Regions from separate parts of the Brucella sp. NBRC 12953 genome, predicted to be linked through region 2. Evidence: predicted binding sites of a transcription regulator. Region 2 holds the regulator's gene; each other region holds the start of a gene.

Region 1 (4,297 bases), on a different contig from region 2:
CAGTTGGTGAGAGCCATTCCACTACCTGCAAGGCTGCCCGATGCTGATAGATGCAAGCCTGCCGAACTTTCCTGCCATTTATCTCCGTTTTTCCAATAGCCGGGAACAAGCCCTTTAACCGGGTCGGCCCAGACATCTGGAACTTCAAGGGAAGTGTCCAGAACCGCATTGATTTCAGATTTCACGAAGTCGTTGAAACTCAATCCTTTGCGCTCCAGTGCTGCTTCAACCAACCTATATCCCGTATTCGAATAGGAGATATCACTGCCAGCACTGAAGTTCAGCCGCGTCATCGACGACAGAAAGTCGATAAGGCTGTCCGCGTCCGTATGCGTGTAGACCGATAAGCCCAATAAGGTCAGACTTTCGCGCACATCGGGCAGACCTGATGTCATATCAAGTGCGCGTCCGACGGAAACATCTGCCAGTGGGCTTTGCAGTTCTGGAAGGTGATCGCCAAGCCTGTCATTCAGACTGATTACATCAGCATGACGCAATACCATGGCGCAAAAAACATGCTTGGTGATGGATGCATAACGAACGACCGTATTGGCCGTAAAAGGTGTGCCGGACGGCAGGCTTTCCAAACCACCTGCATAGGCAAACTTAACACCATGGGTGTCAAATCCGATGATTACCCCGCCGGGTTCATTCTTGCTCCACGTTCTGGAAAAAACTTTTGCAGATAAAGACGCTGCATTCCAGTCAGCATGAATGGGCATGGAAACTCCGTCAGGCGGTTCATGGAACCTTGGCGGCTCCATGTATGCGAATGTCATAATGTACGTTTGCGTAGATTGCCTGAAGATTAAGTGAAAACTCCGGCAGCGTCGCAAAATCGACAGCAGATAATTCGGATTCTTTCTCCCGCGCAAGCCCCTGAGAATATTGAATTTTATGGGTTACTTTTAATAGTGCCTTAAATACATTATCGCTTATGTAATTGGCAACGCCATAAATGGCGGCTTTGTGAGGCGGCTAACGACATACCTCCATTGACTTCTTCTCGTCAGAGACTGCTTGGCAAGCTATCCACATCTTCTCCCCAATATTTATCGATTCTTTTTCGTTTTTTTTCCTTTTAACCATTAACATTTTCGAATTTATTCTATTATTGCGAGTGAGAAGTTGATCCCGAGCAAAATTGCAGTCATAAAAGTGTAATAACCATAATGCAGGTTCCGGCACCTCGAGCGGTAAATTCGCTCTTGATGTTTACGTAACCTCATTTCCGAGGAGGAAATATGCTTACCCGTCTGATCACGACTTCAGCGCTCACTGGCGCTCTTGCTCTCACCATTGGTTCACAGGCTTTCGCTCAGACGGAGCTAAGCTGGTGGCACGGTATGACTGGCGCCAACAACGAAATGATCATTGAACTTACAAAAGAGTTCAATGAAAGCCAGAGCGATTATAAGATCGTTCCTGTTTACAAGGGTAGCTATCCTGAAACGTTGAACGCAGGCATTGCTGCATTCCGTTCCAAGCAGCCGCCAGCGATCATTCAAGTTTTCGACGCTGGTAGCGGTGTCATGATGGCTGCCGAAGGCGCTATGGTTCCAGCTGCAGACGTGCTTGAAAAGGGTGGATTCAAGTTCGACAAGTCGCAGTATCTGCCAGGCATTGTTGCTTATTATTCGAAGCCAGACGGCACGATGCTGTCGTTCCCATACAACTCGTCTTCGCCGATCCTTTATTATAATAAGGACGCATTCAAGAAGGCTGGTCTTGACGAAAACAACCCACCAAAGACCTGGCCGGAAGTTTTTGAAGCAGCCAAGAAGATCAAGTCGAGCGGCGCCTCTGCTTGCGGCTTTACCTCGACATGGCTCACATGGATTCAGACTGAAAACTTTGCCGCATGGAACAATGTTTCCTATGGCACCAATGAAAACGGTCTTGGTGGCACCAACGTCGAACTCAAGATCAACGAGCCACTCTTCGTTGAGCATTTCCAGGCAATTGCCGATCTCGCCAAGGATGGCACCTTCCGTTATGGCGGTCGTACATCTGAAGCCAAGCAGCTCTTCACGTCGGGTGAATGCGCAATCCTGACGGAATCGTCGGGTGGTCTTGGTGACGTTATTAAGTCTGGCCTTAACTACGGTATCGGTCAGCTTCCTTATTATGAAGGCCATGGCCCACAGAACACAATTCCGGGCGGCGCCAGTCTCTGGGTGTTTGCTGGTCTCAGCGATGACCAGTACAAAGGCATTGCGCAGTTCTTCAACTTCCTTTCGCAGACCAAAATTCAGCAGAAGCTGCATGAAAAGTCCGGCTACCTGCCTGTGACTATGGCCGCCTATGAAGCAACCAAGAACTCGGACTTCTATGAAAAGAACCCGGGTCGCGAAACGCCAATCCTTCAGATGATGGGCAAGGCACCAACGGAAAACTCCAAGGGTGTGCGTCTCGTCAACTTGCCACAGGTGCGTGATATTCTGAACGAAGAATTCGAAGCCATGCTCGGCGGCAAGCAGGATGCAAAGACTGCTCTCGATAACGCTGTAAAACGCGCGAACGAAGCGATTGCTGCAGCTCAATAATCTGATGAACTAAAGCGTGCCGCCTGCCCCAAGGGCTTGGCGGCATTGCTATCCGCAAGGAAACTCCCCGTGCAGAAAGTCACGTTTCCAAATAAAATCTTACCCTACTTCCTGCTGGCACCGCAGATCATATTGACTGTGATCTTCTTCTTCTGGCCAGCAAGTCAGGCGATTTATCAGTCCTTCATGCGTGAAGACGCATTCGGGCTGAAATCTACATTTGTCGGGTTAGCCAATTTTACCAATGTGCTATCCGACTCCAATTATCTGCATTCCGTTCAGGTTACGATTGTCTTCAATCTTCTGACCGCTTTTGTTGCCATGGGCGCAGCCTTGTTGCTTGCAACTGCTGCCGACCGTGTCATTCGCGGCAAGACATTCTACCGTACCCTGCTGATCTGGCCTTATGCCGTAGCGCCTGCCGTTGCAGGTATGTTGTGGTTATTCATGTTCAATCCTGCCATGGGCACGCTTGCCTATCTGCTTCGCAGCAGCGGTTTTGCATGGGACCCATTGCTCAATGGCAATCAAGCCATGGCCATGATCGTAGGTGCTGCGGCCTGGAAACAGATTTCCTACAATTTCCTGTTCTTCGTTGCAGGACTTCAGGCAATTCCGAAATCGCTTATTGAAGCAGCGGCCATTGATGGCGCGCGCGGCGCGCGGCGTTTCTGGTCGATCGTATTCCCGCTTCTGGCACCAACGACATTCTTCCTGCTGGTGGTCAATACGGTCTACGCGTTCTTCGATACATTCGGCATTATCCATGCTGTAACCGGCGGCGGCCCTGCCAAAGCCACTGAAACCCTGGTCTACAAGGTTTATAACGACGGCTTCGTCAATCTTAACCTCGGCTCCTCCTCGGCGCAGTCGGTTATTCTGATGATTATCGTGATCGCCCTGACCGCATTCCAGTTCCGCTTCATTGAGAAGCGCGTGCATTATTCGTGAGTGAGGCGACCATGATTGAAAAACGCCCAGTCTCAAATCTGTTAGGCCATCTGATCCTCATTATCGGGATCATCGTGGTTGCCTTTCCGATCTATTATACCTTTGTCGCTTCGACACTTACCTCAGGCGATATTATTCGCCCGCCAATCCAGCTTCTGCCCGGTGGGCATATGATGGAGAATTATGGCGACGCCATTTTCGGTGGCGTTGAACGTGTGGTTGGCGTGAGCCTCGAACGGCTTCTATGGAACTCGTTCGTGGTTGCGATGTTGATCGCAGTCGGCAAGATTATCATTTCTTTCATGTCGGCTTTCGCGATTGTGTTCTTCCGCTTTCCGTTCCGCATGTTCTTCTTCTGGATGATCTTCGTCACGCTCATGCTGCCGGTCGAAGTGCGTATCCTGCCGACCTATAAGGTCATCGTCGATCTTGGCATGATCGATACCTATGCAGGTCTCACGCTACCGCTTATGGCATCGGCGACAGCGACGTTCCTCTTCCGTCAGTTCTTTCTCACCATTCCGGGTGAGCTTGTAGAAGCTGCACGCATCGACAATGCAGGGCCATTCCGCTTCATGCGCGACATTCTGCTTCCGCTGTCGAAGACGAATATCGCTGCCCTCTTTGTCATTCTCTTCATTTATGGCTGGACCCAGTATCTTTGGCCGCTGCTCGTTACCAACGATGCGAAAATGAACACCATCATCATCGGCTTGCGTCGCATGGTGGATTTCGCTGATGCTTCCACACCGTGGAACTACGTCATGGTAACGGCCATTCTGGCTATCATACCGCCGATC
Region 2 (4,297 bases):
TTGAAAACGTCGCCTATGGCCCACGTATTCACGGCCTTGCCCGCAACAAGACCGATCTCGAAGAAATCGTTGTCACCAGCTTGCAGAAGGCCAGCCTCTTTGAAGAGGTCAAGGATCGTCTGCATGATGCCGGCACCGGTCTTTCCGGTGGTCAGCAGCAGCGTCTGTGCATCGCGCGCGCTATTGCCGTCAGCCCTGAAGTGATCTTGATGGATGAGCCTTGCTCGGCACTCGATCCGATCGCGACCGCCAAGGTTGAAGAGCTGATCGACGAACTGCGCCAGAACTATACCATCGTCATCGTTACACACTCCATGCAGCAGGCCGCACGCGTTTCGCAGCGTACTGCCATGTTCCATCTGGGCAATCTGGTGGAAGTGGGCGATACGGACGTGATGTTCACGGCACCGACCGAAAAGCGCACGCAGGACTACATCACCGGTCGCTTTGGCTAATTAATTGGAACGGGAGCGGCGGCTGGTTTGAAAACAAAGCTGTTTGGCTTCCCCGCAATTTACATTGAGGTCTATTATGGCGTCTCAGCATACTGTTAGCGCTTACGACGAAGAACTGCAGTTCCTCACGCATAAGATCGCCGAGATGGGCGGTCATGCAGAGCGCATGGTCGAGCAGTCCGTTGCAGCGATTGTCAATGCCGACAATGCACTTGCCCAGCGTGTTATCTCCGACGATCTCATCCTCGATGCAAGTGAGCGCGAGATTGATGATAAGGCCGTGATGATTATCGCCAAGCGCCAGCCAATGGCTGTCGATCTGCGTGAAATCATCGGCTCGATCCGCATCTCTGCCGATCTGGAGCGCGTTGGCGATCTTGGCAAAAATATTGCCAAGCGCGTTGCTGCAGTTTCGGAATCTCGCCAGCCGGTCAAGCTCTATCGCGGCCTTGAAACCTTGGCTGAGCTGGCTCTCACCCAGCTCAAGGACGTGCTCGATGCCTATGCAACGCGCTCGGTACAGCAGATCAACGTCGTTCGCGACCGCGATGACGAAATTGACTCGATGTACACTTCGCTGTTCCGCGAGTTGTTGACCTACATGATGGAAGATCCGCGCAATATTTCCGCCTGCACGCATCTTCTGTTTTGCGCAAAGAACATCGAGCGCATTGGCGATCACGCAACCAACATTGCTGAGACGGTCTATTACATCGTGACCGGTCTGCAAATGCCTGCGGAGCGCCCAAAAGAAGACCTGAGCCACGGTATCGTCGTGGACGAGGCGCGTAAATCCTAAGAATATCTGGCACCGCATTCGTGCGGTCCAGATGCCTGCATGAATATGAAAAACGCGACGGCACGCGGTCGATCGGGGGCTTGTATCTTCCGCTGCCTCAAGCGCATCCCAAAAAGTGCGAAGCGATTTTGGGAAGTATATGCGATAAAAACAAGTGCTTAGAGCATGATCCAATTTAGTCGGATCACAGGCGCTCTAAATTTTGGATAGGAAATACTGGATGTCACAGGCACCCAAGATTGCTGTGGTTGAAGACGAAGAAGCCCTGAGTGTACTCCTGCGTTATAACCTCGAAGCCGAGGGGTATCAGGTTGATGCGATGCTGCGCGGCGATGAAGCCGAAATCGCACTTCGTGAAAATGTGCCGGATCTTCTTATTCTGGACTGGATGCTCCCTGGTGTCTCCGGGATCGAGCTGTGCCGCCGTCTGCGCCAGTGGCCGGAAACAGAGCGTCTGCCGATCATCATGTTGACCGCACGCGGTGAAGAAAGCGAACGCGTTCGTGGCCTGAGCGTGGGTGCCGATGATTATGTCGTCAAACCTTTTTCGACACCGGAATTGCTGGCTCGCGTCAAAGCCATGCTCCGTCGCGCCAATCCGAGTGTGCTGTCGCATGTGCTGAAAGTCGGCGATCTTGTTCTCGACCGCCAGCAGCATCGCGTCTATCGCAAGGAAAAGGAAGTCCGTCTCGGACCGACAGAATTCCGCCTGCTCGAATATTTCATGATGTCACCGGGCCGTGTCTTTTCGCGTAGTCAGCTACTCGATGGCGTCTGGGGGCCAGACATTTATGTCGATGATAGAACAGTTGACGTGCATGTCGGACGTCTTCGCAAGGCGATCAACGTTGGTCGCGCGCTTGATCCTATCCGCACGGTACGCGGTGCTGGATACTCATTCGGATAACCAAATCTCGATTTGCAGAACCCTATACAAGCGGCTCGTTGCTGAAAATGCGACGGGCCGTTTTGCATAATGGGCAAGAACGTTGCGACTCAGTTCCGACCTTCCGATTCGGAATTCAATATCCACAACGTACCAAAACGGCCAGTATCACACGATGTTACAATGATCGTGACAAAGTTGAAGATCCGGCGAAATCGAGGTCAAAAGCAGCATCGAAAAAGCTTAAAAAGACGCTTGCGTAAAATCTTGAAACATCGGCGAAATAAGGCAGTGATGTGGCCTGTATTTCAGCAAATTGAATCGCGTTAAATCAATAACTTATAAGATTTGCTAAATTACGTTAAGGATTTGTTAATAAATTTAAGGGGTTTGTGGGGAAAATTAAGCTCTGGATTCGGGTTCAATCTGCCTCTGTTTTGGAGGTGTCGTGACTTTTGGAATTTGACCATTCGCCTTTTTTTGGCCTAAAAATTCTAAAACCTTGAATGCAATGAGTGACAGCAGAACGTTTATTTTATGATTTTCGTTCTATTTGGCTGGAGCGCCGGGCATCTTAGAAGGATGTGCAAAGGCTGCTCTGTTAGTTCAAATCTGCTGCATAGTTTTATGCGGTGGCACCACAGCCAGGTTTCAAACGCCTTTTGCGGGGCGGAGGCCAGGTTGGATCAGTTAAGGGTCCTAACTATGAGACTGAGCCGTTGACGCGCGCTTCGAAATGGAAATTGCCCGCTATTCTCGGGCTGCTGGTTGCGCCATTTTTGGTGACGGGTTGCACGACGACCAGTGGCACGACCAAAACCAAAACCGAAAAGACGGCGGCGGCTAGCCACGTCAAGACAGTCAATGGCGTCAAGACTTTCACATACACCGCCAAAGACCGCGAATGCCTCGAACGTGCGATGTTCTTCGAATCCAACCGTTCAAGCCCCGATGGTCTGATGGCCGTTGGTACGGTCGTGATGAACCGCCTCGCTTCGGGTAGCTATCCGGATACGATCTGCGGCGTTGTTGGTCAGAAGAACCAGTTTGCGCCCGGCGTTCTGACACGCAAGATGAATTCAAAGGCTATGCCTGACGTTCAGGCAACAGCCGATGCTGTTCTTAAGGGCAAGCGTCATCCTTCACTTAAGAACTCGATGTTCTTCCACACGGCTGGCTTGAAGTTCCCTTACCGCAACATGCATTACGTGCTGGTTGCTGGCGGAAACTCCTTCTACGAAAAGCGTGGTCGCGATGGCGAACTGGAAAATCCGGTTCCACAGACCCCGTACAATCTGGCCTATGCTTCTACTCCACAGGCACCATCCATGCCTGAAGGTCCGTTCTACAACGTAACCGACCAGCAGGATGCGACTGTTCCGCAGGCACAGCCAACAGTGCAGGTTGCGTTGGCTGAAGCAGCGAAGACGACAGAAACCCAGCAGAATGGCGGCGTCGGCCCACAGGCTCGTGGTGATCGTTTGGCTGCTCTGCCTGTCAAACCAGCTGAAAAGCCGGTTATGACACAGGTGGCAAGCTATCAGCCGACATTTGATGAAACGGCTCCTGCTGCGGAAAATGTATCTCTCGGCTATACCGCCGATAAGAAGCATGTCGATGCAATCGGCGCGATGCTTCTGTCGCAGGAACGACCGGAATCACCACTTTAAAGCTGACTTAAGCACATAAAAAAGCGCCCGATAGGGCGCTTTTTTATTATTTTGCCTGCACTGGTACGGGTCGATAAACAGGCTGATAGATAACCATGGGCATATCATAGAAATCAGGTCTGTTCTGCCAGGCACGACGATCCGCACGGCGGTCAAGATCAAGCTGCAACAGGCAGTTGGAAAACGCATCGGATTTTTGTTTGAAACCATAGCTGCGGCAGGTCTGTTCGTCTGCTGCGCGGCGCTGTTCGGGTGTCATAGTTTGACAGCCTGCAAGCAGGCCCGCCAGACCAAGGATAATAAGCACGCTTTTCTTCATAGCCGTTGCTCTCATTGAGTAAAAGTTTCTATCGACCGCGATCTAAATATAGCGCAGTGGCGAGAAAAAGCGTGGTGAAATTAAGTCATCTTGCCCAGCTCATCCTGAAAAATGCGAAGCAGTTTTCAGACACGATGTGCGCCAAACAAAGATTGAGGCGCTTATCTG
Region 3 (4,297 bases), on a different contig from region 2:
AGGATGGCATAAGGATCACCCTCTCCGCGATTGACATGGCGGAGTGCGATGCGCTCGAAGCCTTCCTCGTCATAACCGAAAATCTCAGCAACGCTCGCAAGGAACGCCATTTCCTTGTCATGCACATAGCCGTCAGCGGTCGCGATATGAAAAAGACCGTCGAGAATATCTTCAAGCAGATGACAATTATCGTCGCCTTCGCGGCAAAGACCTGCCAGCTGACGCGCGTAGCTTTCATAGCCCGCCACATCCTGCTGAGCGAGATTATAGAGACGAACCACATGGGCGTGCTCTTCTGGCGGCACTGAAAAAATGCTCTGGAACGCCCGAAACTCATCCTGCGTCACCACACCATCCGCTTTTGCCATTTTTGCAGACAGCGCGATCATGGCAATGGAAAATGCAACGCGACGACGCGTATCTGCATCGCCCTCAAAAACCGTGCGCACGGCTTCGATAACGCTGGAAATAGCGTTCAGCGTTACAGAGGTGACGAACTCACCGATGCGGACCCAGATCGACATGAATCGTTTCTATATAATTCCGTAAAGGCTGGAAACAACAACCCGTTGCAATCGACGAAAAAACAATAATTTAGAAAAATATCGCTGCCTGTGAAGACGATTATTGCGCGGCCTGACGAGCCTCAAACGACTGCTGTGCAGCACTCGCCGCCGCTTCGCCTGCGGCCTGTGCCTGCTCAACGCTCTGACCCACAGCTTTGGCTGCAGCTTCGGCATTGGTGCGCGCACGCTCAATCGCTGCAGCCTTTTGTTCGGGAGTTATGACGCCAGCATTATCCTGCAAAGCCTTCATTAAATCTGGTCCAGCCTGTGTATCACTGGATGGGGCTGGAGCAGATGTGTTTTGCTCTGGCTGAGCTGGAGCAGCAGCCTGCTCGTCCTCTCCTTTGCCGCAAGCAGCAAGGGCAACCAGAACAACAGCGGAAATCAAAAACAAAAAATGACGGCTCATAACAAAAGCCATAACCGAAGAAAGCCTGCGTTTGAACATGGAAAACGCAGTCATACTGTCTTTATTGACGACTACTGCAGAGTTATCCATCAACTTTGCTCCTTTCGGGGAAAATGGCGGCCTGCAAAACAGACCGCCATTCAGCCGCGAACTGATCGCGGTTCACATAAACCAACTGCAATTTAATTTGCAGGAGGTGTACCCGTGCCCGGTGTCGATGGTGCCGGTGCTGGGGTCGACGGAGTCGTTGTTGTATCGTTATTTGCCGGCGCTGATGGCGCAGGGGTGGACGGCGCACTATTCGTATCTTTCGAATTGTCGCTGCAGGCAGCAAGTCCGAGGAACGATACGGCAGCTACCGCACTTACCAGAAACTTTTTCATAATGGCTCTCCTTCCCTAAAAATCAGCGCTGCGGGGATTTAGCCAACGCTGCTTTGGTTTTCCGTGTCTGATCGGTTCATCCGATCAATCACCTACGAAGACAGTCGCCACATCGCTCTTTAGTCCCCGGCGATGCTTTACGACGATGCCAACGTCACAACAAAAAACGGCGAGCATGCGGAAAGGTTCTCTCAAATAGTCTTACTGCTCGTAACAAAACGCCATAATAACAAAGTTTTAACCATGATTTTCCCGTAAAACTGCCGTCACGCCCCTGTCACTGGCAGATGTTTAACTTGCGCAAGCAAGGTCGGATTCGCCTTTAAAACTTCGCGCATCTTGCCCGAACCAATTCAGAATTCGGAATGCGCTCAATAAACGGGGAGCATGGCATGACAGGACAAGACGCCAACGGAACGATCCTTCAACGCGCCGTCACACAAAATCATGCGCTCTCACGACAGGGCTTTTCAGAGCGTCTTTTTGCCTGGTTGTTTAAGGGGCTGGTGTATCCACAAATCTGGGAAGACCCGGAAGTCGACATGGTTGCGCTCGCCATTCAGCCCGGCCATCGTATCGTGACCATCGCGTCAGGCGGCTGCAACGCGCTTTCCTACCTGACCGCCGATCCGGCTCGCGTCGAGGCCGTCGATCTTAACCGTGCGCATGTGGCGTTCAATCGCCTGAAGCTCGCAGCACTCAAGCACCTGCCCGATTATGCCACCTTTTATCGCTTCTATGGTAAGGCTGATGACAAGGCCAATCTCGCAGCCTACCAGCGCTTTATCCGCCCGCATCTTGATCAAGAAAGCCGCGCCTACTGGGAAAAACGCAAACTGAGTGGCCGCCAGCGCATCTCAATCTTCTCGCGTGATCTGTATCGTCACGGCCTTCTGGGTGTCTTCATCGGCATGGGGCACCGCGTTGCCCGCCTTTATGGCATTGACCCGCGTGACATTCTCAAGGCACGCACAATGGAAGAGCAGCGGACATTCTTCGATACAGCACTCGCACCCTTGTTTGAAAAACGCATGGTACGCTGGGCCACCGCTCGTAAATCATCGTTGTTTGGCCTTGGCATTCCGCCGCAGCAATATGATGCGCTGGCAACCGCCGGTAATGGCGACATGGCTTTCGTCCTTCGTGCACGCCTTGAAAAACTCGCCTGCGCCTTTCCGCTGACTGAAAATTATTTCGCCTGGCAGGCCTTCGGACGTGGCTATAGCGGCAATGAGGAAACCGGCCCCCTGCCGCCCTATCTCTCTCGCGCCAATTTTGAAACCGTGCGCGCCCGCGTGGACCGCATGACGGTTCAAAACGCCAACTACACCGAGTTCCTTGCACAGAAGCCAGCCTCATCCGTGGATCGCTATATTCTGCTCGACGCACAGGACTGGATGAATGACGGCCAGCTCAACGCGCTCTGGAGCGAAATCACACGCACAGCAGCGCCCGGTGCCCGCGTCATCTTCCGCACGGCAGCAGAACCAAGCCTGCTTCCGGGCCGTGTTGATCCGTCAATCCTGGCCCATTGGGATTACCGCGAAGATGAATCGCGCGCGCTACATGATCGCGACCGCTCTTCTATATATGGCGGCTTTCACCTCTACACATTAAAGGACGCTTGATATGGGCGTTAATCCATTGGGCAGTCGCGGACGGGCTCAGGGCATCGATCATGCCAGCCTGATGGACCGGGTTTATAAGCGGCAACGGCATTTTTACGATGCAACGCGCAAATATTATCTCCTTGGCCGCGATACAATGATCGCTGGCCTCAATGTTCCGTCCAATGGCCATGTTCTCGAAATCGGTTGCGGCACAGGCCGCAATCTCGTCAAGACCGCCCAAGCCTACCCGGACGCAAAACTGTTTGGCATCGATATTTCAGCGGAGATGCTGGAAACGGCCCACAGTGCGGCTGAGCGGGCCGGGATTGCCGAGCGCACCAGCCTCGAACGCGCCGACGCCACGCATTTCAACCCCGAAGCGCTTTTTGGTCAAAGCGATTTCGACCGTATCTTCATTTCCTATGCCGTTTCGATGATCCCGCAATGGCAACCTGTTATCCGGGAAAGCATTCGCCACCTCAAAGCGGGTGGCGAACTTCACATAGTCGACTTTGGAGATCAGCAAGGTCTGCCCTACTGGTTTAAGAAAGCACTTTTCACCTGGCTTCGCTGGTTCCATGTGACGCCTCGTAGTGATCTCTTCACTGTCGCAGACCACATGGCCGCGGAACAAGGCGCCATATCAAGACACAAAGTGCTCTATCGCGGCTTTGCATGGATCGCGACCATCCGCGCCGAATAAGCCGCAACTGGTGCGACACAATCTATTTCCCGCAAAGTTTTGCCCGCTGACTGATGACGTCAGCATCGGGATCGCGTAACCCTTGTTAAGATTGATTCGCGACACCGGGACCACTGTATGAACCGTATGGCCAACCGCAGCATTCTAGCCCTTGGCATGTTACTTCTAGCCGGCTGCACCACAGTCGACTACGACTTCGCCGACGTTAAAAAGTCGGGCAATTCGATGCAGCAGATGGCGCGCCCGACAGGAGCCGTCAATGCACCGCGGTTCGGTGATCGAAAACCGTTTGAATGGACGGGCCGCACACCGTGGCATTATCCAATCCATGGTACGGATGTTTCAAAATATCAGGTCGATGTTGATTGGAATGCGGTACGCCGCAGCGGCATTTCGTTCGCCTTCATCAAGGCAACAGAAGGCGGCGACCGCTTTGATGACCGTTTCACCGAGCATTGGAACGGCGCGAAGCAGGCTGGCATTCCGCGCAGCGCCTATCACTTCTATTACTTCTGCCGCCCAGCCATCGAACAGGCACGCTGGTACATTCAGAATGTTCCGCGCGATCCGAACGCACTGCCTCCTGTTCTCGATATGGAATGGAACGCAAGTTCGCCGAGCTGCAA
Region 4 (4,297 bases), on a different contig from region 2:
GTGGAATAACCCAGCGCCAGCAGGAAGCCTTCATCACCGCGCGCCAAAGCCTGCAAGCGCAGATCACGCGGCATCGGGAACGTCCAAGGTTCGCGGGTAAGATCGCCCGGCTCATGCCCTTCCGGCATCGCACCGTCTTCTTCGATCATGCCGTTGACACCGAGAATATCGGTCACGCGTGGCGTTTCTTCAGGCTCAGTCGCACGCACTTCCGGCTCGGGAACACTGACATCACCCGCCAGTTCCGGATCAAGCAGACGATGCGTGTAGTCAAATGTCGGTCCCAACAGCTGCCCGCCGGGCAGATCTTTATAGGTGGCCGAAATGCGGCGTTCGATCAGCATATTCGCGGTCTCAAGGGGTAGCGAATAGCCAAAACGCGGCAGGGTTGTGCGGTAGGCACGAACCAGAAAGATTGCCTCAATCAGATCGCCCCGCGACTGGCGCACGGCAAGTGCTGCGAGTTCTCGGTCATAAAGCGAACCTTCGGCCATGACGCGATCAACGGCGAGACCCAGCTGTTCGGCAATTTGGTCAAGACGCAACGCCGGAACCGAGCGGTCGCCACGACGGCGATCATCAAGCAGACGGTGGGCATTGCGGATGGCGGTTTCACCGCCCTTTACAGCAACATACATGGATCAATCCTCCAAACTTGCTATACGCGTGGTGCGGGGAAGCGCTGCGACTTTGCCGTCAGCGACGAGCACCAGATCGATACCCAGCGGAAACAACACGCCATTTTCACGCCACTGCGCAGCAAAATCCTGCGGCAAACCATCAACAGTCAGCACAGTTTCATCCTTGATGCCCGGGCCTTTGAGGCTGAAACCCTGCCCACTCGTCAACGACGAAACTGCTAGAACAACAGTCGTCGAACGATCCGGAAATTCAGGGTCTCCCTGCGCGAAGGAAGCAAGTGCCGGCAACGATTGCGCATCCGTTACAAGTGCGAACTGCGCTTTCGACTGATCGCCGACGATTGGTGCACCGGTATGGAATGTCAGCCATGCCGTTGCGTCCTGATTGGCTGCTATTTCAGCATCGACCCAGACGCTTGCGTCGTGATCAAGAAGCGTTGCTGCGATCAGGCCAAGCTCAGGCGTAAGCGGCTTTGATGGCACAGCCGCACTAGGCAGCGAATGGATACGACCAGGATTGGCCATTGCGTGCATGACTGCATGAAACGCCGACTGCGCTTCATTGACTGGATCAGCCAGTCCGCCTTCAAATGCAGAAGAAGAATGGAGCATCAGTTATCTCCCCGAACCATTGTGAAGAAATCGACCTTCGTGGCAGCAGCTTCGCCGCGCCGTTTTGCATCCGCAGTATCGACACGACCACGCAATGCATTGAGCACGCTGCTTTCGATCGCATCGCGGGTGGCCTCATCGAGCCAGAGCGCATCAAACAGTGCAGCCAGCTTCGCCTTTTCCTGATCACGTCCCAGCGCATAGGAGTGCCCAACCGAGCCATTCGCCAGACGAACAGTTGCGCGGGTGACGGTTGCCTCGCCAACATTGAACGGAGCACCGCCACCGCCAATACTACCGCGCATCATAACAAGTCCGGTTTCCGGACCACGCAAAACTTCAAATTCAGGCTTGTCTGCCCAGTTCTGCCAGAACGTTTTCAATTCTTCGCCGCTTGCGCGAGCGAGGAGCGCCATACTGGCCTGACGTGCTGCTTGCGTTGCATCCGGCGCCAAATTGCTTCCAGCGGTGGAGCCACCTCCACTTTCAACTGTGCTGTGCCGCGTAGTATGCCCCGTCGTGTTCATGAGCTTATCCGCCCTATCTAATCCGGTTGACTTGATCGCCTTAATTGTCTATTCATATAGACAACTATACAATACCAGAATGAATACACCCTGCCAATGACAGGACGATGACAATTGACGACAAAGGCGCAGATGAAAAAGAGCGGACGGATTGAGAGAAACAGCGGTGTAGCCATCTGGCGGCAGATTGCCGACGAGATACGCGGCGACATCATGGCCGGGAAACTTGCTACGGGCGCGCGTATGCCAGCCGAAATGGACCTGGCAGAACGATTTGGCGTCAATCGCCATACGGTGCGCAGCGCAATTGCGGCTCTTACGCAGGAAGGCGTATTGCGCGCGGAACAAGGACGCGGCACCTTTATCGCCAATGCAAAACGCCTCACCTACCAGATCGGGCGCCGCACGCGTATTTCACAATCGCTGGCTTCGCAGGTACGCGACATGAAGGGCGCATTGCTCGCTTCCGACACAGTGCCCGCTTCTCAAGACATAGCCGAAGCTCTTGCGATTGAGATCGGTTCACCTGTTACGCAACTGGAAACCTTACACAGTGCCGACGGACGCCCTGTGTCGCGCGCTACACTTTGGATTAGCGCCGAAAAATTTCCGGAAATCACTACGGACTATGCAGAGAGTGGTTCTGTCACCGTGGCGTTCAGAAAAGCAGGTCTTACGGATTATTTCCGCAAATCGACAATCATATCCGCCCGACATGCAGATTCGGATGATCTGAAACATTTGAAACTTTCGCCAGGCGCCATTGTGCTGACAGCCAAGGCTATCAATGTGAACACAGATGGGGAACCGATCCAATATTCGCTCACCCGGTTCTCTGCCGACAATATGGAATTCTCAATCGAGACTTATCCCGGCGACCCTCAGATGAATGACATGAACTAGATCATACTAATTCAGATACTGCTAAAAGCGACCCAGAAGCGGCTTTAATCACGCACTAGTGGTCTGATTCTAACATTTGCTCAGCATAAGTGTCAGCCGGGATTCAAACGACAAACTCAATCCACGAGTGCGCCGTGCGCCCTTTTTGGCGCACAAAAGTCGCTCTAACACTTTATATTTACAGCATAGTTTTACCTTAAACTGATTCAAGTTTAAGGAATTATTCTGTAACTAATTCAGGCAGGAAAACGCCGATGACAGTGACTATTTTTCACAACCCGAAATGCGGCACTTCGCGCAATACGTTGGCAATCATCCGCGCCAGCGGTGAAGAACCAGTCATCATCGAATATGTACAAAACCCGCCTACACGGGAACGTCTGACAGGGCTTCTGGCGGCCATGAATGTAAAGCCGCGGGAATTGTTGCGCGAGAAAGGCACACCTTATGTCGAACTCAACTTGTCTGACCCGAAATGGAGCGATGACGCGCTGATCGACTTCATGATGGCTCATCCAATCCTGATCAATCGGCCTATTGTAGAAACACCGCTCGGCACGAGACTATGCCGCCCTTCAGAACTGGTTCTGCCTCTTCTGGAAAATCCCGTTGCTTCATTCACGAAAGAAGACGGCGAGCAGATCACATATCCGGATAGACCACACTGATAAGCCTCTTTAGAGCGGTTTCTGTTAAAACCGAATCATTGGAACTGCTCTATCTCTTTGTTTTTACGCGCATCTTGTTCCCAAAACCGGTTCGCACTTGTGAGGATGCGCTTTAAATGCGCTCCTAGTTTGTGCTGTCTTTGATTTTGGCCGCTAACAACCAATAGAAAAGGCGCTGTAAAAACAGCGCCTTATCGTGTTTATCTTATAAAGCAGATTATATCCGCTCTCAGAATGGAATTTCGTCGTCGAGATCGCGGGAGAAACCACCGCCGCCGCCACCCTGATTGGATGGGCCGGAGGAACCGAAATCACCGCCGCCGCCGGAATAATCCGACATCTGGTTGCGATTGCCACCGCCACCACCGCCGAATGAGCGACCTTCGCCGCCGCCTTCACCACGGCCATCGAGCATCTGAAGCTCGCCGCGGAACTTCTGCAACACGATTTCGGTGCTGTAGCGGTCGTTGCCGTTCTGGTCCTGCCACTTGCGGGTCTGGAGCGCGCCTTCGATATAAACCTTGGCACCCTTTTTCAGATACTGCTCGGCAACCTTGGCAAGATTTTCGTTGAAAATGACAACGCTGTGCCATTCGGTACGATCCTTGCGTTCGCCGGTCTGACGGTCGCGCCAGCTTTCCGAAGTCGCAATGCGCAGATTGGCGATCTGATCACCTGAATTGAGGCGACGAATTTCAGGATCGGCACCAAGATTGCCGACCAGAATGACTTTGTTGACGCTACCAGCCATCGAAAACTTACTCCGGGTCTCGCAAGCACGCCTTCCCGCACGTCTTCATCCAGACTTCATCCAGATTTATCCAGACAAGGGGTGCTTTCCAAAATAAAGATCAGGCGCAACCATGCGCCATCACCAGAAACTCAGCAAACACTCTACAACAGCCACTCTCCATGCGCTCTCATTGGAGGGGCTATTTTAATAGTG

What was found. The regulator PhoB, encoded in region 2, activates phosphate uptake and scavenging genes when phosphate is short. The targets are predictions, from matches to a motif close to TGTCATNNANCTGTCAT.
Positions count from the first base shown of each region.
Region 1: ugpB (sn-glycerol-3-phosphate ABC transporter substrate-binding protein UgpB) is a predicted target of PhoB. The motif match lies at 1,149-1,165, and genes of this name have one in related genera.
Region 3: ABWV94_RS11210 (BtaA family protein) is a predicted target of PhoB. The motif match lies at 1,623-1,639, and genes of this name have one in related genera.
Region 4: phnF (phosphonate metabolism transcriptional regulator PhnF) is a predicted target of PhoB. The motif match lies at 1,877-1,893, and genes of this name have one in related genera.

Region 1 is NZ_BAABSV010000006.1:251,001-255,297, reverse strand. It holds gene ABWV94_RS16155 (serine hydrolase domain-containing protein) at 1-722, opposite strand, end outside; gene ugpB (sn-glycerol-3-phosphate ABC transporter substrate-binding protein UgpB) at 1,245-2,546, shown strand; gene ugpA (sn-glycerol-3-phosphate ABC transporter permease UgpA) at 2,616-3,497, shown strand; gene ugpE (sn-glycerol-3-phosphate ABC transporter permease UgpE) at 3,509-4,297, shown strand, end outside.
Region 2 is NZ_BAABSV010000002.1:470,852-475,148, reverse strand. It holds gene pstB (phosphate ABC transporter ATP-binding protein PstB) at 1-455, shown strand, start outside; gene phoU (phosphate signaling complex protein PhoU) at 532-1,254, shown strand; gene phoB (phosphate regulon transcriptional regulator PhoB) at 1,475-2,161, shown strand; gene ABWV94_RS06120 (cell wall hydrolase) at 2,860-3,810, shown strand; gene ABWV94_RS06115 (hypothetical protein) at 3,857-4,129, opposite strand.
Region 3 is NZ_BAABSV010000004.1:190,153-194,449, forward strand. It holds gene ABWV94_RS11195 (J domain-containing protein) at 1-524, opposite strand, end outside; partial or broken gene ABWV94_RS11200 (hypothetical protein) at 625-1,025, opposite strand; gene ABWV94_RS11205 (hypothetical protein) at 1,158-1,358, opposite strand; gene ABWV94_RS11210 (BtaA family protein) at 1,751-2,986, shown strand; gene ABWV94_RS11215 (class I SAM-dependent methyltransferase) at 2,988-3,671, shown strand; gene ABWV94_RS11220 (glycoside hydrolase family 25 protein) at 3,789-4,297, shown strand, end outside.
Region 4 is NZ_BAABSV010000001.1:660,737-665,033, forward strand. It holds gene ABWV94_RS03230 (carbon-phosphorus lyase complex subunit) at 1-638, opposite strand, end outside; gene phnH (phosphonate C-P lyase system protein PhnH) at 642-1,253, opposite strand; gene phnG (phosphonate C-P lyase system protein PhnG) at 1,253-1,780, opposite strand; gene phnF (phosphonate metabolism transcriptional regulator PhnF) at 1,913-2,683, shown strand; gene arsC (arsenate reductase (glutaredoxin)) at 2,938-3,351, shown strand; gene ssb (single-stranded DNA-binding protein) at 3,581-4,102, opposite strand.